One region of the Alitiscatomonas aceti genome, then DNA from elsewhere that is predicted to be linked to it. Evidence: a T-box and tRNA genes for the amino acid it is inferred to sense, from the RefSeq annotation. Region 1 holds a T-box; the other holds one or more tRNA genes.

The links. The T-box of region 1 lies ahead of metG (methionine--tRNA ligase). A T-box ahead of a tRNA ligase gene usually reads a tRNA of that ligase, here a tRNA-Met.
Region 2: it has a tRNA-Met gene. The T-box ahead of metG (methionine--tRNA ligase) is inferred to sense a tRNA for this amino acid. The anticodon was not compared.

Annotation. Positions count from the first base shown of each region.
Region 1 covers NZ_JAOQJF010000015.1:20,437-31,116, reverse strand. The annotation lists gene OCV69_RS08925 (hypothetical protein) at 1-15, shown strand, start outside; gene OCV69_RS08920 (DUF885 domain-containing protein) at 375-2,288, opposite strand; T-box leader at 2,494-2,751, shown strand; gene metG (methionine--tRNA ligase) at 2,791-4,767, shown strand; gene OCV69_RS08910 (TraX family protein) at 4,761-5,519, shown strand; gene OCV69_RS08905 (TatD family hydrolase) at 5,503-6,273, shown strand; gene rsmA (16S rRNA (adenine(1518)-N(6)/adenine(1519)-N(6))-dimethyltransferase RsmA) at 6,292-7,158, shown strand; gene OCV69_RS08895 (L-2-amino-thiazoline-4-carboxylic acid hydrolase) at 7,185-7,874, shown strand; gene OCV69_RS08890 (MATE family efflux transporter) at 7,882-9,195, shown strand; gene OCV69_RS08885 (diaminopimelate dehydrogenase) at 9,328-10,314, shown strand; gene OCV69_RS08880 (MATE family efflux transporter) at 10,347-10,680, shown strand, end outside.
Region 2 covers NZ_JAOQJF010000003.1:157,588-168,267, forward strand. The annotation lists gene OCV69_RS02550 (response regulator transcription factor) at 387-1,079, shown strand; gene OCV69_RS02555 (sensor histidine kinase) at 1,085-2,002, shown strand; gene OCV69_RS02560 (ABC transporter ATP-binding protein) at 2,116-3,042, shown strand; gene OCV69_RS02565 (ABC transporter permease) at 3,035-3,829, shown strand; gene OCV69_RS02570 (ABC transporter permease) at 3,842-4,648, shown strand; gene OCV69_RS02575 (hypothetical protein) at 4,852-5,169, shown strand; tRNA gene OCV69_RS02580 (tRNA-Met) at 5,293-5,366, shown strand; gene OCV69_RS02585 (diacylglycerol/lipid kinase family protein) at 5,508-6,437, shown strand; gene ispF (2-C-methyl-D-erythritol 2,4-cyclodiphosphate synthase) at 6,468-7,010, shown strand; gene cysS (cysteine--tRNA ligase) at 7,027-8,436, shown strand; gene OCV69_RS02600 (Mini-ribonuclease 3) at 8,421-8,876, shown strand; gene rlmB (23S rRNA (guanosine(2251)-2'-O)-methyltransferase RlmB) at 8,873-9,619, shown strand; gene OCV69_RS02610 (DUF4397 domain-containing protein) at 9,682-10,680, opposite strand, start outside.

The DNA of each region.
Region 1 (10,680 bases):
CGAAAAGACAGATAAAAAATAGTTGGATTTTAGGTAATTCACTAGAGTTCATAAAAAGTATCGGTACCTATCTAAAATGAAGAAGAGTTAAATACTATTTCAGAAGTATATTTCTGGTGTAGAGGATGTAAGATGTTATTATATGTCTTTACTGGTGTATTTTGCTGAGAGTTGTTTCTGCGGAGGGATTTTATAGTTTCTGAGACGTCCCCACAGATTTTACAATCTGTGGGGACGTCGATTTTATTCAATAGGGGGGCTGAATGATTTTTGATGTTCTGTATTTGGTTGATTCATACAAAGACGATACTGAAGAATCTAACATCCAGAGATAGGATTTTATAAAAATCTTCTTTAAACCGGAAGCTGCGGATTCACCCTCTGGTCGGAGGCGGGCCCGCAGCCTGGCGGACCTGTTCCTCCAGCCAGGCCGTAAACCGGGGGCGGATCACAGAAAAGGGCACAGGCCCCAGATCCAGGAGGAGCTTATGGAAGTCCAGGGGAGAAAAACGGCTTCCCAGGGCGGCCTCCGCCTGCTCTCTCATGTCCATGTATTCAATATATCCTCCGCAGTACTCCAGATAATTGGCTGGGTTATCGATCATCACCTGCCACAGCTCCCGGACCGTCTGGTCGTCGGCCTGGAAGCAGGAGCGGATGAATTCCCCGGCTCTGGCCTCGTCCCAGCCGTCATAATTGATCCCAATATCCAGCAGGCCATGGACGCAGAGGGACAGGGAGCGCATATGGGCCCGGTACTTTCCGGCGGCCCTGGAAAGGCCGTTGTCAAAGGTACAGGCGATATTTTCCACATAGGTGGCCCAGCCCTCGTTGGCTCCGGAGCAGCTTAATAGAGCGGACAGCGGCGTTTTCGCGTGGGTCCGGTTGTATACGGTCTGGTAGAGATGGCCGGGAAAGCCCTCGTGGGCCAGGGTGGTGTAGAGGTCCTTCCGGCTGTCGGTGGAGCCGCCGTTGATGTAGATGACGTTCTGGTCCCTGTCGTCCACAGGAGCCGTCAGATAAAAGGCGGGGCTTAAGGAACCCTCCAGACAGGAGGGGACCTGGCGGACCTCATAGCCGCACTGGGAAAGCTCCGGGAAAAGCCCCTTCATCTGCTCCTGGAGGTCCAGAAGGATGGCCTGGGGATCAGTCAGGGAAAAGGAGGCGTTTTCCAGACCGGCAGCGGGAGTCTCCCGGAGGATCCGGCCAAGGGCCTCGTAGTCCTTTCGGATCCTGGCCTTTAAGGCCTCCTTAAGCTCCGGGACCGTATAGGAGAGTCCGGGCCCGGTTTTTACCAGGTATTCATAATACTGCTTCCCGTCCCTGGCTCCGGCCAGGCCGCCGTCGTTGATCCCGCGCCCCTTAAGAACGGTCATGCCCTGGATCATGGCCTCGTAGGCCGGAATAAAATGTCCTTGTATGGCGGACAGATGGCGGGAGTGGAGATCCGCCTTCTGCTCTGCGGTCAGAGGGACCTCTTGTTCCAGGGCCGCCAGCCTGGCGGCAAAGGTTTCAGTGAGAAAGTTCTGGTCCGGATCGATCCGGTAGCTCTCACAGGATTCCAGGATCCGGTCGATGGTGGTATCCGAGGGACCCAGGCCCGCATCGGCCTTCTGGTTTTCAAATTCCAGGATCTGGGCGTAATAAGCATCGGTCTGGGACAGAAGGGCCAGGTAGTCCTCCACGTCCTTTAAGGAGTGGAAGGAATATTCTGCCAGGAGAATGGGAAGCTGGGCCTGGACACCGATGGTGGGAGCCAGGGGCTGCTCATAAAGCTCCAGTCCCCGGCCCATGAGGGAGGCCTGGAGGGTCTCGGAAAGGGCGTCGTACACCAGGGCCTGGTCTTCGGTGAGCAGGGAGCGGTCGAAGGCTGCCAGCCGGTCTGCCAGCTCCTGGACCGCCGCCCCGGACTGGATCATGTCCTCCAAAGTGCAGGTACCCAGCCTCGGTTCTCCGGGAGAGATCCCGAAGGCTTCCGGCCGCAGCAGCGTATAGTGGAGGTCCAGGGTACCGGCCTGGGCCATCTCCTCCTGGAAGACCTGGGTGCAGAAGGAATCAAAGGCAGCCTGGGCAGCGGCAATGTCCTCCTGGGACGGACACCCAGGAGCCCCGCCGGACTCCGAAGCCGCGCCGTTTCCCGGAGCGGTGCTGTTTTCAAAGGCCGCGCTGCTTTCTCCGGGCTGCCGGATCCTCTGACGGCCACAGGAGGTGAGAAGCAGGGACAGGGCCAGGAGCCCCCATAGAAGTATGTACGGATGTTTTCGGGAAAAGCCATGTTCAGGCCGCATGACGATACCTCCTTGAAAAGCCGGGCCAGATCCGGGAAGAGCGCCCGGAGACCGGCTGTATACCGCCAGTATATGAAGGGGATGGAAGAGGTATGTGCCGGTTTTTGGCCGGAGGCTGCGGAGCGGGATGGCAGAAGTCTGCCTGCAGGCGTTTTCCCAGTCTTGACAAAACCGCTGGAACAGGATAGACTAGGGGTATAATAGGGAAAAGGCTGTGAAGGGAAGAGTATGCAAAAAGGGAAGCTTTCAGAGACCCCGGATGGTGCGAGCGGGGAGCGGAGCTTTTGCAGAAGATGGTCCCGGAGCTGCGCGGCTGAAGGAGCTGCCGGTAAAAGGGCAGAGAGTTGAGGCCGCGACGGAAGCGCCCGTTAGCGCGTCAGGCTGTTTATGGCAGCCGGTGAGGGGGATCCTGTGAGGGATCTCTGAATTAAAGTGGTAACACGAGGGAGAACTCGTCTTTAAGAGAAGACGGGTCTTTTTTTGTCTTAAAGGAGGATTTTTTATGTGCAAGAATTGTAAGAAGCCGTACTATATTTCCACGGCCATTGCCTACACATCCGGAAAACCGCATATCGGAAATACGTATGAGATCGTGCTGGCAGACGCCATTGCGCGGTACAAAAGAGAGCAGGGCTATGACGTATATTTCCAGACCGGAACCGACGAGCACGGCCAGAAGATCGAGTTAAAGGCCCAGGACGCCGGCGTGACGCCCAAGGAGTTTGTGGACAACGTGGCGGGAGAGATCAAAAATATCTGGGATCTGATGAACACATCCTATGATAAATTCATCCGCACCACTGACGAGTACCATGAAAAGCAGGTGCAGAAGATCTTTAAGAAGCTCTACGAAAAAGGCGATATCTATAAGGGCCATTATGAGGGCCTTTACTGTACGCCCTGCGAGTCCTTCTGGACCCCGTCCCAGGTGGTGGACGGAAAGTGCCCCGACTGTGGCCGTCCGGTACAGCCTGCAAAGGAGGAGGCTTACTTCTTCCGTATGAGCAAATATGCCCAGAAGCTCATCGACCATATCAACAGCCATCCGGAATTTATCCAGCCGGTATCCAGGAAAAATGAGATGATGAACAACTTCCTGCTGCCGGGCTTACAGGATCTCTGCGTATCCAGGACCTCCTTTAAGTGGGGGATCCCGGTGGATTTCGATCCGAAGCATGTGACCTATGTATGGCTGGACGCCCTGACCAACTATATCACAGGGATCGGCTATGACTGCGATGGGAACCATGATGAAAAATTCAATAAGTTCTGGCCGGCAGATCTCCATCTGATCGGTAAGGATATCATCCGGTTCCATACCATTTACTGGCCCATCTTCTTAATGGCCCTGGATCTGCCCCTTCCCAAGCAGGTATTCGGCCATCCGTGGCTCCTCCAGGGCGACGGAAAGATGAGCAAGTCCAAAGGAAACGTGCTGTATGCCGATACGCTGGTGGACTTCTTCGGCGTGGACGCAGTCCGTTACTTTGTACTCCATGAGATGCCCTTTGAGAATGACGGCGTGATCTCCTGGGAATTAATGGTGGAGCGGATGAACTCCGATCTGGCCAATATCCTGGGCAACCTGGTGAACCGTACCGTTTCCATGGCCAATAAATATTTCGGCGGCGTTGTGGAGAACAAAAACGTCTGCGAGGACGTGGATGATGACTTAAAGGCCGCTGTTTTAGAGGCTGTGAAGAAGGCAGACGAGAAGATGGAGAAGCTGCGCGTGGCCGATGCCATCACAGAGATCTTCAATATCTTCCGCCGCAGCAATAAATACATCGACGAGACCACTCCGTGGACTCTGGCAAAGGATGAGGAGAAGAAGGACCGTCTGGCTACGGTGCTTTACAACCTGACCGAGGCCATCACCATCGGCGCGTCTCTCCTGTCCTCCTTTATGCCGGAGACGTCTGAAAAGATCCTGGCCCAGCTCAATACAGAAAAGAGGACTCTGGAGGCCATGGACCAGTTCGGACTGTATCCCAATGGAAATAAGGTAACGGAGAAGCCGGAGATCCTGTTCGCCCGTATGGACGTGAAGGAGGTCCTGGAGAAGGTGGAAGCCATGAAGGCAGAAGAAGCCAAGGCCGCCGGAGAAGAAGAAAACGCCCAGGAGGAAAGCGTTGTGGATGTGGAGAAAAAGCCGGAGATCACCTACGATGACTTTGCAAAGCTCCAGTTCCAGATCGGCCAGATCGTAAAATGCGAGGAAGTGCCCAAGTCCAAGAAGCTGCTCTGCTCCCAGGTGAAGATCGGTTCTGAGACAAGACAGATCATCAGCGGCATCAAGGCCTGGTACAAGCCGGACCAGATGGTGGGGAAAAAGGTCATGGTGGTTACCAACTTAAAGCCGGCAAAGCTGGCGGGAATGCTTTCGGAGGGCATGATCCTGTGTGCTGAGGACGATGAGGGAAATCTGGCTCTTATGACTCCGGAAAAGGATATCAAACCTGGCTCCGAAGTATGCTAGGATGGCAGAGGACGTATTCTGCATCCGACCTTAAGCGGATCGCCATGGGGACCATGGTCCTGGACCATCTGGCGTTCCATCTGATGGAACGCGGCGGCACGGACCTCCCTATGGCCTGGTATATACTGGGAACAGCCATGCGCCTTGCGGGGCGGGTGGCTTTTCCTCTTTATGGTTTTTTTCTGGTCCAGGGCTTTTTCCACACGGGAGACTGGGGAAGGTATATGAAGCGCATGGTCCTTCTGGCTCTGGTTTCAGAGATCCCATTTAACCTTATATGCAGCGGAAGGCCGATGTATCCGGTGCAGAATACGCTGGTAACTCTTTCTATCAGCCTTCTGGCCTTAAAGGGGATCCGGGCCGTCCAGACCTGGGAGCCGGAGGAAGGGGCCTTTGGAGGCCGTGCGGGGGCTGTGTGGCTTAAAACGGCGGCCATTGTCCTTACAGCAGCTGCTTCCATGGCGGCGTCCGGGCTTTTAAACTCCGACTACGGCCCACTGGGCGTGCTTTTTATCCTGATCCTGTATTTTTATAATGGAAATTTCCAGGCCCAGAGCCTGGCGGGAGGCGCGGTGCTGATCCTTCTGGAGGGAATCGTCTGGGGCGGCTTCGGATGCATTGCATTTTTCTTCATCAGCCGTTACAATGGAACCAGAGGAAGGCGGCTGGGATATCTGCCTTATGTGTTTTACCCGGCCCATCTGCTCATCATTTACTTCATAGGAGTGCTGATCTATGGAATACATTTTTGATACCCACGCCCATTACGACGATGAGGCGTTTGACGAGGACAGGGAGAGCCTGATCGGGAGCCTTAGAGAGAACGGGATCGGGAACGTCTGCAACATCGGTGCCAGTATGGAGTCCTGCCGGACCACCCTGGCCCTGGCGGAAGAATATCCCTTTTTTTACGGGGCTCTGGGGGTCCATCCCAATGAGACAAAGGATCTGACCGAGGAGGACATGGACTGGCTCCGGAAGGCCTCCGGATCGGAAAAGATCGTGGCCATCGGAGAGATCGGCCTGGATTATTACTGGGATGAGCCGGACCGGGAGATCCAGAAAAAATGGTTTGTCCGCCAGCTCTCCATCGCAAAGGACACGGGGCTTCCTGTGGTGATCCACAGCCGGGACGCGGCAAAGGACACCATGGACATTATAAAAGCGGAGCACAAAGGGACCACCGGCGGCGTGATCCACTGCTTTTCCTACGGTGTGGACCAGGCCCGGGAATATCTGGACATGGGATATTTCTTAGGGATCGGCGGCGTCTTGACCTTTAAGAACGCCAAAAAGCTGAAGGAGGTGGCGGAATACGCGCCCATGGACCGTCTGGTCCTGGAGACGGACTGTCCCTACCTGACGCCCGTTCCCTACCGGGGAAAGAGAAATTCCTCCCTGTATCTTTCCTATGTGGCAGAGGCCCTGGCAGAGCTTAAGGGCATGGAGAAGGACGAAGTGATCCGTGTCACCGCAGAGAATGCCAGACGGCTTTACAGGCTTTAAGAAAAGTGAGAATCGTATATGAAAGAATATCTGGGAAATCCCAAGAACACCATTGAGATCATACAGAAGTATGAATTTATGTTCCAGAAAAAATTTGGACAGAACTTTCTGATCGATACCCATGTGCTGGAAAAGATCATAAACGCCGCCGGAGTCACAAAGGACGACTGTGTGCTGGAGATCGGCCCCGGCATCGGCACCATGACCCAGTACCTGGCAGAAAATGCCAGGCAGGTGGTGGCCGTGGAGATCGACCGGAACCTGATCCCCATCCTGGGGGAGACCCTGGCGGCCTGGGACAACGTGACCATCATCAACGAGGATATTTTAAAGGTGGATATCCGGGAGCTGGCGGACCGGTATAACGGCGGCCGTCCCATTAAGGTGGTGGCGAATCTTCCGTACTATATTACTACGCCCATCATCATGGGGCTGTTTGAAAGCGGCGTGCCCATTGATAACATTACGGTCATGGTCCAGAAGGAGGTGGCCGACCGGATGAAGGAGGGGCCTGGCTCCAAGGATTACGGGGCCCTGTCTCTGGCGGTCCAGTATTATGCAAAGCCGGAGATCGTGGCCAACGTGCCGCCCAACTGCTTTATTCCCAGGCCCAATGTGGGCTCTGCGGTGATCCGGCTCACAAGGTACACGGATCCGCCGGTGACGGTCCGGGATGAGAAGCTGATGTTTAAGCTGATCCGGGCGTCCTTTAACCAGAGGAGAAAGACTTTGCAGAACGGATTAAATAATGCTCCGGAGCTGCCGTTTTCCAAGGAAAAGGTGGCTGCGGCCATTGCGCGCATGGGCCTTCCGGCATCGGTCCGGGGCGAGGCGCTGACGCTTTCCCAGTTTGCAGAGCTTTCCGATATTTTAGGGGAACCGTAGACAAAGGTTCAGAAAGGGGAGTTTTTATGGGATTTAATGAGATGACACACGCGTTTCTGGCGGCCAGGTACTATATCCGTCTTACGGAGCAGTTCGGGGACCGGGGACGGGAGGCCTTTATCCATGGGATCCAGTATTATGGAAGCCAGAGGGGCCGCCGCATGGCCCAGAGAGCCATCCGGGACGGAAAGCCCCTGACCTATGAGAACTACTGCCGGTACGGCGAGTGGGTCAATACAGAGGAGATCAAGGCCATGGGAGCCGCAAACCGGGTGGAGATCGGCGGCTATGATCCCGATTATATCATGAATATTTATTCATGTCCGTGGTTTGCCCAGTTCCAGAAAATGGGAGCCGGTGAGGCGGGAAAAGCCTATTGCAGTGTCCTGGACGCGTCCATTTCCCGGGGCTTTAATCCGGACATCCGGTATGAGGTGCCCCAGACCCTCCACACCCACGACCACTGCGTCCAGATCGTCCGGAACGCCGGGCTCACTCCGGAAATGAAGATCGAAAAATATATGCCCGGAGTAAGATCCTTCGAGTACCACTGCGCCCATACCTTCTGGTCCCTGAGAGAGGTTTCCGAAGGGATCTTCGGGGACGAAGGCGTAAAGGCCAGCGACGCAGTCTTAGAGGACTTTGCAAAAGAATACGGCCGGGAGATGGCGGATACCATTGCCGGCTATAAGGATACAAATTTTAATATGGCATGAGGAGATTATGAAACAGAACCGTTTACTTGAAGATCCGGTCCGCAGTGTATTCCTAAGCTATCTTGTGCCGTCGGTCAGCGCTACCCTGGTAACGTCCATCTATATCCTGGCGGATACCATGATGATCGGCCGCGGCATCGGTTCTGTGGGAATTGCGGCCCTTAACATTCTGCTGCCCCTTTACAGCACCTTTTTCGGCTTTGGCATGATGTGCGGCATCGGCGGCAGCGTCCTGTTCGGCTTTTCCAGAGGAAAGGGAAATGAGCGGGAGGCCCGGGGGTATTTTACCACCGGCCTCCTGATGGCCCTGGTGTTTGCGGTCCTGACCCTGACCCTCTGCAATGTGTTTTTTGACCCGCTTTTACGGCTTCTTGGGGTTACCCCGGCCATGAGGGAGCACGCTGTGGCCTACGGGCGGGTGCTGGTGACCGCGTCGCCCATGTGCGTCATGTCGTCGTTTTTACAGGCCTTCGTAAGAAATGACGGAGCGCCGAAGTTGGCCATGGCCGGAGTCATCAGCGGCGGCGTCACCAACGTGATCCTGGATTACGTATTTATTTTCATCATGAAATGGGGCATGGGCGGAGCCATGCTGGCCACGGCAACGGGCACGACCCTGACCGTTCTGATCTTAAGCAGCCATTTCTTTTCAAAGGAGAACCATTTAAAGCCCCTCTGGAATGTGAGCCTTAAAAAGGTGCTGGAGATCCTTGGGAACGGACTGGCAAGCTTTATCCTGGAGGTTTCCAACGGCTTTGTAACGTTCCTGTTCAACCGCCAGCTTTTAGCCTATGTGGGCGACCTGGGCGTGGTGGTCTATGGGATCATCAGCAACACGGCCCTGGTGGTGACCTCCATCTCCAACGGCATGGCCCAGGCGGTGCAGCCACTTCTTTCGGCCAACTACGGAGCCGGAAAGAGAGACCGGGTCCGTCAGGGACTGGGCCTGGGGATCCGGGTGGCCCTGGCTGCGGGCTTGATCTTTACGGCGTCGGGATTTTTCTTTCCCACCCAGCTGGCGTACCTGTTTTTGGAGCCCACAGAGGAGATCCTTTCCATGGCGGTCCCGGCCATTCGTCTGTATTTCCTGGCCTTCCTGGTAAGCGAGTGGAACATCATGTGCAGCACCTATTTCCAATCGGTGGTGCAGCCCAGGCGTTCCCTGACCATCACGCTTCTCAGGGGAGTGGTCTTAAATACAGCACTGGTGATGGTCCTTCCGGTCATTTTAGGTGTTAACGGCATCTGGCTGGTGGTAACGGTCTCTGAATTTATCACAGCGGCAGTGGCTTTCTTATTTATCCGCAGAGAAACGCATTGACACGGAAAAGCCATATTGCTAAAATGAAAAAAGACCGGGAGCTTTTTCTGGTCTGAGGAGACTGTGAACCAGAGCCGGACCTGCGGCGGGATTTCCGCCCGGAGCCGGACACAGAACGGAGGAATGAGATCTATGACGATTCGTGTAGGAATCATGGGATACGGAAACCTTGGGCGCGGCGTGGAATGCGCGCTGAAGCAGAATCCCGATATGGAATTAACGGCAGTATTTACAAGAAGAGATCCCGGAAGCGTGAAGATCCTGACAGAGGGAGTGAACGTATATCCGGCGAAGGATGCCAAAGACCTGGCAGACCAGGTGGACGTCCTGATCCTCTGCGGAGGCAGCGCTACGGATCTTCCGGAGCAGACCCCGGAATATGCGAAATATTTTAACGTGGTGGACAGCTTTGATACCCACGCAAAGATCCCGGAGCACTTTGCGGCTGTGGATAAGGCCGCAAGAGAGGCCGGAAACACAGCGGTGATCTCCGCCGGCTGGGATCCAGGGATGTTCTCCTTAAACCGCCTGTATGGAAGCGCAGTGCTCCCGGACGGAAAGGACTATACGTTTTGGGGCAGAGGCGTGAGCCAGGGCCATTCCGACGCCATCCGCCGTATCGCGGGCGTGAAGGACGCGAGACAGTATACGATCCCGGTGGAGAGCGCCCTGGAGGCCATCCGCAGCGGGGAAACGCCGGAGCTGACCACAAGACAGAAGCACACAAGAGAGTGCTTTGTGGTGGCCGGGGAAGGGGCAGACAAGGCAGCCATCGAAAAAGAGATCGTGACCATGCCCAACTACTTTGCCGATTATGATACCACCGTACACTTTATCTCCCAGGAGGAGATGGAGCGGGACCACAGAAGCCTGCCCCACGGCGGCTTTGTGATCCGCAGCGGAAAAACGGGCTGGGATCTGGAGCATAATCATGTGATCGAGTACAGCCTGAAGCTGGATTCCAATCCGGAATTCACCTCTTCCGTGATCGTGGCCTGTGCCAGGGCTGCGTACCGCATGAAGCAGGAGGGCATGACCGGCTGCAAGACGATCCTGGATCTTCCGCCGGCATACTTATCCTCAAAGAGCGGAGAGGAACTGAGAAAGGAACTTTTGTAAAAAACATTTTTTTCAAACAATAGGTGAAACTGATGCAGCGAAAGAAAAATGAGACCGTACAGTATAATGGGATCACGGAAGGCGTGATCTGGCAGCAGCTTTTGATCTTCTTCTTCCCCATCCTGTTTGGAACCTTTTTCCAGCAGCTTTACAACACGGCGGATGCCATGATCGTGGGAAAATTCGTTGGAAAGGAAGCTCTGTCTGCCGTAGGCGGAACCACAGGAAACCTGATCAACCTTCTGGTGGGCTTTTTCGTGGGCCTGTCCTCCGGTGCGGCCGTGATCGTTTCCCAGCATTACGGAGCGCGCCAGGATGACCAGGTACGGACCTCGGTCCATACCTCCTTCTGTCTGGCCCTGGCCG
Region 2 (10,680 bases), on a different contig from region 1:
TCACCTCAATTATAACAACCTAATAATATTATGCACATAATTATGATGTAAGTCAATACAATTAAATGCACATTCAAAAAATATTTACAATTAAATTATGACAAAAGTAAACATCGATTTTAAATGAAACATTTACCATACCCCAAAAATCAAACAAGGGAAAAGGCACGAACCGTAAAAAGCCAGTGCCATATCATAGGAAAACGTGCTCTGGCGGTTTTGGCATCGGGGAATGGGGATGGATGCATACTTGTATTGTATGGCCGGGAGAATTATAATGGAAAGGCCAGAGGCGCGGGCCGGATCAGAGGATGATGGCCGCGGGAAGCATCGTCTGGCAGAGAAGCCGGCGGATGGCCGGACAAAACAGGGAAAGGAATTTTGCCATGAACCGGATTTTGATCATAGATGATGACAGGGAGCTGTGCGTTCTGATCAAACGCAGCGTATTATCCGAAAATATAGAAGCCGATTTCTGCAATACCGGAAAGGCCGGCCTTTTGAAATTAAGGGAAAGGGAGTACCAGCTTGTGATACTGGATGTGATGATGCCGGGCATGGACGGCTTTGAGACCCTGGAGGAGATCCGGAAGGAAAGCAGCCTTCCGATCCTGATGTTCACATCGAGGAATGACAGTATCTCAAAGGTGCGGGGGCTGCGGGCCGGAGCGGACGATTATCTGACAAAGCCCTTTGATATGGAGGAGCTGATCGCCCGTATCGTTTCGCTGATCCGCCGTTATACCCGCTTTAACCAGCCGGATGGGACCGTGCAGAAGCTTGTATTTGACGGACTGGAGATCGACCCGGAAGCCCGTCTGGTCACTGCGGAAAACGGTACCTTTGAACTTCCCCCGAAGGAATTTGACCTGCTGTTATACTGTGCAAAAAATCAGGGGAAGATCCTGACCAAGAAGCAGATCTATGAAAATGTCTGGGGAGACGAATATTTCTATGACGACAGCAATATCATGGCGGTCATCAGCCGGCTCCGCAAAAAACTGGAGGCCGCTCCTTCAAGCCCAAAGTATATCCAGACCATCAAAGGGATCGGCTACCGCTTTAATAAGGAGGTATAGCTGGTATGGGGATCCTTGTTTTTCTGTCCATTATGACCGCGGCTCTGGCGGTCCTGTTCTCCTGGTACCGTATCCGGCGGGTGAAAGAGCAGATCGCGGAGATCGCAGACGCTCTGGCTGATGTGAAAAACGGAAATGGCGGCCGCCGGATCCTGTCCGCAGCAAATGAGCTGGCAGCCCCCATTGCCTATGAGATCAATGAGATCGTTGTGTCCTATGAACGCAGGCTTTCTGCGGTGCGGCAGGCAGAGGAGGCAAACCGTCAGCTTATGACCAGCCTTTCCCATGATGTCCGGACACCCCTTACAACACTCATCGGATATCTTGATGCCGCCCACAAAGGACTTGTTGCGGGCAGGGACCGGGATGAATATATCGAAACGGCCCGCCGGAAGGCCCATGATCTGAAAGAATATATTGACGTTCTCTTTGACTGGTTCAGGTTGAATTCCAATGAGTTTGCCATGGAGATCCATCCCACTGAAGCGGCAGAGCTCACAAGAAATATCCTGATCGACTGGGTCCCGGTCTTTGAGGATAAGGAGATCGGTTATGACATTGACATTCCCGAGCGTCCGGTCCGGGTAAGGCTCGACGCAGACGGATATATGAGGATCATAAACAACCTCATCCAGAATGCGGTCGCCCACAGCGGCGGGGATGAAATCAAGATCGCTCTGTCAGAGCAGGGGGGTGCCATGAAGCTTCTTGTGGCGGACAATGGCGTGGGGATCGGGAAGGAAGATCTGAAGCATATTTTTGAACGGCTGTATAAGTGTGATAAGGGCCGGTCCCAGAAGGGCAGCGGGCTGGGCCTTTCCATTGTCCATCAGCTTGTGGAAAAGATGGGAGGCAGCATCACTGTGGAAAGCACACCGGGAAAAGGAACAGAATTTACCCTGGTTTTCCCCCTGGATGAGTGAGCGGCCCCCTGGCATTCTGGCCGGATCTTAAACTGCAAGGTTTTTGCAAGGCTGCGGCAAGGTTCATGCAAGGATGGCGTGATAGAATCCCTTACAGAACAGGAGGTTTGCCTATGGACACAAATACCATCATTGAAACAAGAAACCTGACCAAGCAGTATGGCCCGCAAAAGAGCGTGGCTGACTTAAGTATCCATGTGAAGCGCGGGAGGATCTATGGTCTGCTGGGGAGGAACGGGGCCGGAAAAACGACCACCATGAAAATGCTGCTGGGACTGACGAAGCCCACGTCCGGCGAGGTGCGGATCTGGGGAAATCCTTTGCAGGGGAATGAAAAGAAGATCCTGCCCCGCATCGGCAGCCTGATCGAGTCCCCCGGCTTTTATCCCAATCTGACCGCTGCGGAAAATCTGCGTATCTTTGCCATTCTGCGGGGCGTGCCAAACGGTCATGCCATCAGGGATGCCCTGGATCTGGTGGGGCTGCCTTATAAAGACAAAAAGCTCTTTTCACAGTATTCCCTTGGCATGAAGCAGCGGCTTGCCATTGCCCTTGCCATTATGCACGATCCGGAGCTTCTGATCCTGGATGAGCCCATCAATGGGCTTGATCCCATCGGCATTGCAGAGGTGCGTTCCTTTATCCGGGAGCTCTGTGATACAGGAGGGAAGACCATTCTGATCTCCAGCCATATCCTTTCGGAAATTTCCCTGCTGGCGGACGATATTGGGATCATTGACCACGGCACACTGCTGGAAGAGGAAAGCCTTGCCAGACTGGAGCAGAAAAGCGGCAGGCATGTCCGTTTTACGCTTTCCGACACCGCCCAGGCCGCAAGGATCCTGGAGTGCAGCTTCCATGAAACCCGTTTCTCCATCCAGGATGACCACAGGCTGCAGCTCCACAATCTTGATCTGCCGGTCGGAAAAGTTGTAACTGCCTTTGTGGAAAACGGACTGGAGGTATCGGAGGCCCATACCTGTGAAGAAAGCCTGGAGGATTATTTCAGGCGTGTGACGGGAGGCGAGGGGATTGCTTAGACTGATGGAGTGTGAATTTCTGAAGCTGAAACGCAGGCCTCTGGTCTTTATTTCTCTGGTGCTTTCCGTTTTCATGCCGTTGGCGTACGTTTTTTTCCTGTCAGATGTGAATACGGATGTGGATGCTGTAAATGGAGTGATGTCCAGCCTGTTCCAGCTCAGCGCATATCTGCTTCTGATGCCGCTTCTTGTGATCCTGGCTTCCAGCCTGCTGTTTCAGGAGCTGGACCATGATACTTTGAAAAACCTTGCGGCCATACCCGTGGACCGGACGAAGCTGGTGCTTTCCAAAATGCTGGTCCTGCTGCTGTTTGCCGTTGGCTTCATGGCGGCGGGAGGCCTGGTGAATCTTGCGGTCCTGCTGGTCCGGGGATGGGAGCCGGTTGGGTTCTGGACGCTGTTTTGGGTTGGGCTGGAAGAGGGAGTGATCATGTGGGCCGGAGCGCTTCCCTGCATTCTTCTGGTGGTCCTTCTCAATAAAAATTATATCGTGTCCGTTGTGATCACCTTTTTTTACACCATTGTGAATTATATCTTTTCCATGAACGATCTCTTTCTGACGCAGCCCTTTGGGCTGAACATCGGTACCCTGCTTCCGGGACCGCTGGCTTTCCGCTGGACCTTCCAGTTTTATGACCAGAGCCGGACCAGCGCGGAGCTGGCAGAGCTGCTGGAGCGGATCAGCCCGTATTTTCTCGGCCGCGCCCAGGTGTTCAGTGTGATCGTTGTGGAAGCTATTGTTTTTCTGACGCTGATCGCGATGGCCTTCCGGCGTCAGGAGATTTAAGGAGGTGGGATCATGTGGAATCTGTTAAGAGCAGAATTACTGAAGCTGCGCCGGTGCCAGATCCTTCTGGTGGGGCTTATGGCCCTTGGGCTCTGCCCTCTGGTACAATATGGAAGCCAGATGATCATTGAGGCGGAATACCGGGATCCGGACTATGATATCCGGACGCTTTTTGCCAATGTTGTCTGGGGCAACACCCAGATATTTCTGCCCATTTCACTGGTGATGACAGGCGCCTGGCTCATGGACAGGGAGTCTTCCCATGATACGCTGAAAAATATCATGGCGGTCCCTGTTTCTATGCCAGGGCTTCTGGGGACAAAGCTGCTTCTGACCGGCATGCTTGCAGTCCTTCTGGGAATATACAGTGCCGGCGTTACCCTGGTCACTGGACTGGTGGCCGGCCTGCCGGGACTGACTGCGGAGGTGCTTTTTCATGGCAGTACGCAGATCGTGGCGGCTGCCTTTACTACAAGTCTGGTCTGTATGCCCCTGATCCTGATCTTTGGACAGATCCGCGGGGCATATCTGGGAGGCTCCATCCTGGCGTTCTTCCTGGGATACAGCATGCTGTTCTTCAAAGGCGGCGTCCTTTCCAGCCTGTATCCGTTTTCGGCTGCGCTGGTCCTGGCGGGCTTCGATCTGAGCGGATATGCCGGGACGACCGCGGCTCCGGATCTGGGGTTTGCCGCCGCCGGGGTCGGCGTTATGGTCCTCTGGACAGGAATGCTGCTTTTGCGGTCCCGTAAGAAAAAAGAGATGCGTCCTCGCAGGCAGGCCAGTGCCAGGGGGAAGGCGAGAAGGGCTGCGCCGCTGTAAGGGGCTGCGGCCCGTGGTTTCCGGAGGCTTTTTCCGGACCTTTGGCTGTGCCGGTCCACATGTTCCAGTTTTTTCATCTTGACATACAGAACAAATGTTCGTATAATAAGAACAGAACATACGTTCTTTTTCGAAACGGGGGATGATACGGCAGACCGTACCCTCTGTGTGTGAAGCTGTGTGGGAAAGAGAGGATGGCTGGAATGGAATATCGGGCATTGGGAAATTCAAATCTGGATGATGGGACCGTCAAAGGCGACCGGAGAGAGGCTGCCTGTATGGCATGGTTTCCGGCCGGACGGGAGCTGTATCCGGTTTCTGTTAAATTTAAGGGCGACGACGGGGAGGTCATCTGCGTCAGGAACATCAATATCTCATCGTCAGAGGATATCCTGTGCAACGGGATCGCTTCAAAGCAGTTTTTATGCAATGCGGTCATCGGCGGCCTGGTCCAGGATTTTGCCCTGATCTTTTATGCCAGGCCGTCCCGGTGGGAGATCGTATTCCGCCCAAGGCAGTAGGGGGGCGGAAGCCCTGCTTTTACCAGGATTTTTCACAGAGCATTCACGAAATCCATGAAAAATAAAATTATTGTTGACATTTTATTCCAAACATGGTATCCTAATGTTCGTTGAGCAAAGCGTGGCGGAATAGCTCAGTTGGCTAGAGCATACGGTTCATACCCGTAGTGTCGAGAGTTCGAATCTCCCTTCCGCTACTAAAATGGGATCCTGAATACAGGGTCCCTTTTTTATAGAAATTTTCTTATCTTTTTTCCGTATTCTGTGGTATACTAAATATAATTTCGTTGTATATTATATGATTTATGTAATACCAGCAGGATAAAACGGAGGGTTCCATGTATCAGTTTATCGTAAATCCCAGTGCAGGAACTGGTAAGGGGTATCGCATATGGAAAAGGCTGGAGAAGCAGCTGGAAAATGAAGGACGGGAATACCGGGTGTTTTTTACGGAAAACCGGGGAGATGCGGCTGAGATCGCCAGGGCGCTGACCGCCGATAAAAATGAACCGAAGACGATCATTATCGTAGGCGGAGAGGGGACGTATAACGAAGTTTTAAACGGAGTGTCCTTTAAAGGGATGGTGACCCTGGGCTACGTCCCGGCAGGATTCCGGAACGCCCTTTCCCGGAGGAGCCGGCCGCACAGTAAGGTAAGGGTCCAGTGCAGGCGCGTCCTCCATCCGCAATATTATGAACTGCTGGATTATGGCGTTGTGACCTGCGGGGAGGATGAGATCTTTAACCGGAGGTTTGCCGGAAGGTGCGGCGTGGGACTGGATGCGGCCGTCTGCCATAACCTGCTGTGCTGTCCCGTCCGCAGCCAGATGAACCGGCTTCATATGACCGGAATGCTGAAGGTGGTACTGGCGTTAAAGCAGCTGGCGCTGGCGCGTCCGGTGCGGGGGCATCTGCTCCTGGACGGCGTAAGGAAGGTGGAATTCAATTATATCTACTTTATCACGATCCGGATGGGGCAGGAGAAAAAGAAGAGGCCAAGACGCGGACAGGAGGTGCCGGAGGACAGCGGGAAGATGACGGTCTACGTGGCCAACAGCTCTCTGAAGCGGAGGATGTTCGGGCCGGTCCTGGACGTGATCGCAGGGGTAAGAAAGAAAGAGCGCGGTGTCAGGAGCTTTGAATGCAGCGAGGTGGCGGTCCATCTGGAGCGGCCCCTGGCGGTCCATGTGGACGGGGAAAGCTGTATGTGCCAGCAGGATATGCAGATCCGGTGCATCCCCAGGAAGATCCGGATGATCAGCGCTTAGAATAAATATCAATGGCAAAGGAGAATGAGTATGAGGATCGGTCAGGGATACGATGTACACCGGCTGACGGAAGGCAGGAAGCTGATTCTGGGGGGTGTGGACATTCCCTATGAAAAAGGGCTTCTGGGTCATTCAGATGCAGACGTACTGCTGCACGCCATTATGGATGCGCTCCTGGGAGCGGCTGCCCTGGGAGATATCGGGCAGCATTTCCCGGATTCCGACGAGGCGTATAAGGGGATCTCCAGCCTTTCCCTTTTAAAACGGGTGGGAGAGATCCTGGCGGAAAACGGGTTCCTCATTGAGAATATCGATTCAACGGTGATCGCCCAGAAGCCGAAGCTTCTGCCGTACCGGCCGGGGATGATGGAGAATATCGCAGACGCCCTGGGGCTGGAGAGAGACCGGGTCAGCGTTAAGGCTACCACAGAGGAGGGGCTGGGCTTTACGGGAAACGGCGAGGGGATCGCGGCCCAGGCCGTGTGCCTGCTCTCCACGGTGGCAGATTACGATCCGGGGGACCGGATGGATGCGGGAGGCTGTACGGGCTGTCCCGGCTGTCAGAAAGAATAAAAAAGAGGAGAAGACCATGAAAATCTATAATACCCTTTCCAGAAGAAAAGAAGAGTTCGTTCCGGTGGAGCCGGGAAAAGTAAAAATGTATGTCTGCGGTCCCACGGTCTATAACCTGATCCATATCGGAAACGCCCGTCCCATGATCGTATTCGATACGGTCCGCAGATATTTTGAGTATAAGGGCTATGAGGTGAATTTTGTGTCCAACTTTACTGACGTGGACGACAAGATCATTAAAAAGTCCATCGAGGAGGGTGTGGACGCAGATACGGTCTCCAAGCGGTATATTGCCGAATGCAGAAAGGATATGGAGGCAATGAATATCATGCCCGCCACAAAGAATCCCCTGGCCACAGAGGAGATCGGCGGTATGCTGGATATGATCCGCACCCTGATCGAAAAGGGCTATGCTTACGCGGCGGCAGACGGCACCGTTTATTACCGGGTGAGAAAATTCAAGGATTACGGAAAGCTGTCCCATAAAAACCTGGACGATCTCCAGTCCGGCTTCCGTGAGATCAAGGTCACTGGTGAAGAGGGCAAAGAGGATCCCAACGATTTCGTACTCTGGAAGCCCAAAAAGGAAGGAGAGCCCTTCTGGGAGTCCCCCTGGTGCCAGGGCCGTCCCGGCTGGCATATTGAGTGCTCGGTCATGGCCAAGAGATACCTGGGTGACGAGATCGACATCCATGCCGGCGGCGAGGATCTGATCTTCCCCCACCACGAAAATGAGATCGCCCAGAGTGAGGCGGCCAACGGTGTGACCTTTGCCAGATACTGGATGCACAACGGCTTTCTGAACATTGATAATAAGAAGATGTCCAAATCCCTGGGCAATTTCTTTACAGTACGGGAGATCGGAGAAAAATATGATCTCCAGGTGCTCCGTTTCTTTATGCTGAGCGCCCATTACAGAAGCCCGCTGAATTTCAGCGCGGAGCTGATGGAGGCGTCGAAAAACGGCCTGGACCGTATCCTTACAGGCGTTGAGAAGCTGAAGGAGCTGGAGGAAAAGGCGGCTGCCGGAACCATGAGCGCCGCAGAACTGGAAAACCAGAAAAAGGCCATGGAGCTGGTGGAAAAATACGAAGCGGCCATGGAGGACGATTTCAATACGGCCGACGCCGTATCCGCAGTCTTCGAGCTGGTAAAGCTCAGCAACTCCACTGCATCTGCGGAAAGCACCGGCGCATATGTGGGCTGGATGAAGGAGACCATTGAACGGCTCTGCGGCGTTCTTGGGATCATCACAGAGAAAAAGGAAGAGATCCTGGATTCTGAGATCGAGGATATGATCGCCCAGAGGCAGGCTGCCAGAAAGGCAAAGGATTTTGCCCTGGCCGACCAGATCCGCGGAAAGCTCCTGGATATGGGGATCATCCTGGAGGATACCAGAGAGGGAGTAAAATGGAAACGGGCGTAAACTCTTTTTCCCGGTTTAAGGAAGCGTTCCGGCTGAAGGAGGCGGATGCTTCCCAGTATTCGCCGCTGGTGCTGGCCTATATCGGAGATGCGGTCTATGAGATCATGATCCGCACCAAGGTGGTCAACGACGGCAACGTCCAGGTGAACAAGCTCCATAAGCATACGGCGGGGCTTGTGAAGGCGTCGGCCCAGATGGAGCTTCTGCTGGCTGTGTGGGAGGAGCTGACCGAAGAGGAAAAGACGGTCTGCCGCCGGGGGAGGAACGCCAAATCCGGCTCCATGGCTAAAAATGCCACCATGAAGGAATACCGCATGGCCACAGGCTTTGAGGCCCTGGTGGGATATCTTTATCTGGCGGAGCGGTTTGACCGGCTCACAGAGGTGGTGAGCCTGGGACTTGAAAAAATCGGAGAACTGAAAGAGGAAGACGGAAGATGAGATATGAAGAACTGACCATAGAAGGCCGCAACGCGGTCCTGGAGGCATTCCGGGCAGGAAAGCCCATTGACCGCCTGTTTATCCTGGACGGATGCCAGGACGGGCCTGTAAAGAGCATTTTGCGGGAAGCAAAAAAACACGATACCATCATCACCTTTGTGCCCAAAGAGCGGCTGGACCAGATGTCTGACACGGGCCACCACCAGGGGGTCATCGCTTATGGAGCAGCCTATGAATATGCAGAGGTGGAGGATATGTTAAAGGCTGCCGAGGAAAAAGGAGAGCCGCCGTTTCTGATCCTTCTGGACGGCATTGAGGACCCCCATAACCTGGGTGCCATCATCCGTACTGCCAATTTGGCAGGGGCCCACGGCGTCATCATTCCCAAACGCCGCGCCTCCGGCCTTACGGCAACGGTGGCCAGAACATCGGCCGGGGCGCTGAATTATACGCCGGTGGCAAAGGTGACCAATCTGGCGGCCACCATCGAGGATCTGAAAAAACGCGGCCTGTGGTTCGTCTGCGCCGATATGGGCGGGGATGTGATGTACCGGGTGAACCTTACGGGCCCCATCGGCCTGGTGGTGGGCAACGAGGGCGACGGAGTCAGCCGGCTGGTCCGGGAGAAATGCGATATGACGGCCTCCATCCCCATGCAGGGGCAGATCGATTCCTTAAACGCGTCTGTGGCCGCCGGTGTGCTGGCTTATGAGATCGTGAGACAGAGGATGGGAAAAAAATAAGAAACAGAGAGGGCGGGTACGGTCTGATGTACCCGCCTGTTTTGTGCCATGGGCCTGGAAGCTCAGCTTTCCAGGGTATATACCCGGTACAGATTGGACCAGGGATTTCCGATGATGTAGGACGTATAGACCCGGCCGGGCCGCACGTTGATGCCAAAGCTCATGATCGGGTCGTTTACCATACAGGCGGAGCAGCCGCCGGTAATGGCCGTCAGGAGGATCACTGGAAGCTCTGCAAAGCCTGTAAGGGACGCCTGGGAGGCGGTGACGAAAAATGTATAGTTTCCGGCTGCCGTCTGCTTAAAGGTGGTCACCTCTTTAAAGCCCACGCCGCCGAAGACGATCTGGTTATTAAAGGTGCGTACGTCGTAATTGGAGCCGCTGTAAGACATATTGGCCACCCGGAGGCAGCCGTAGCCTGCCGGGATATTGGTGCAGCCCATGTCGGAGACACGGGACAGGGTGATGCCTCCCGGCGTGTCAAGGAGCACCATGGTCACCTTTTCCCCGGAAATGAAGGATAGGGTCCTCCGGTACAGGGCCGGGCCGTTGGTACGGCGCACAGTGACGGTATGGAAGCCGTCGGACACCTGGATGTAGGAGGATACAGTGGCGAAGGTGGAACCGGAAAAAATATTCCTTCCGTCGATCCATACGTCCAGATCCTGGCCGTTGGTGGAGGCGTTTAAGAAACGGACCTGGCTGGAATAGGGAGAGGACGGAGGGAAGGGAAAGACCGGAGGCACCGGCCACGGAAACGTATTTCCCGGCCAGACAGGCTCACCGCCCGGAGGCGCCACAGGCGTGGTGGGGACGCCGGCCAGGTTATTGTCCGGCCAGACAGGCTCGCCGCCCGGAGGCGCCACGGGCGTGGTGGGGACGCCGGCCAGGTCATTGTCCGGCCAGACAGGCTCACCGCCTGGAGGCGCCACGGGCGTGGTGGGGACGCCGGCCAGGTCATTGTCCGGCCAGACAGGCTCACCGCCTGGAGGCGCCACAGGCGTGGTAGGAACACCGGAAATATCCGGCCATGCCGCTGCTGCGCCGGCATTCGTTTCTTC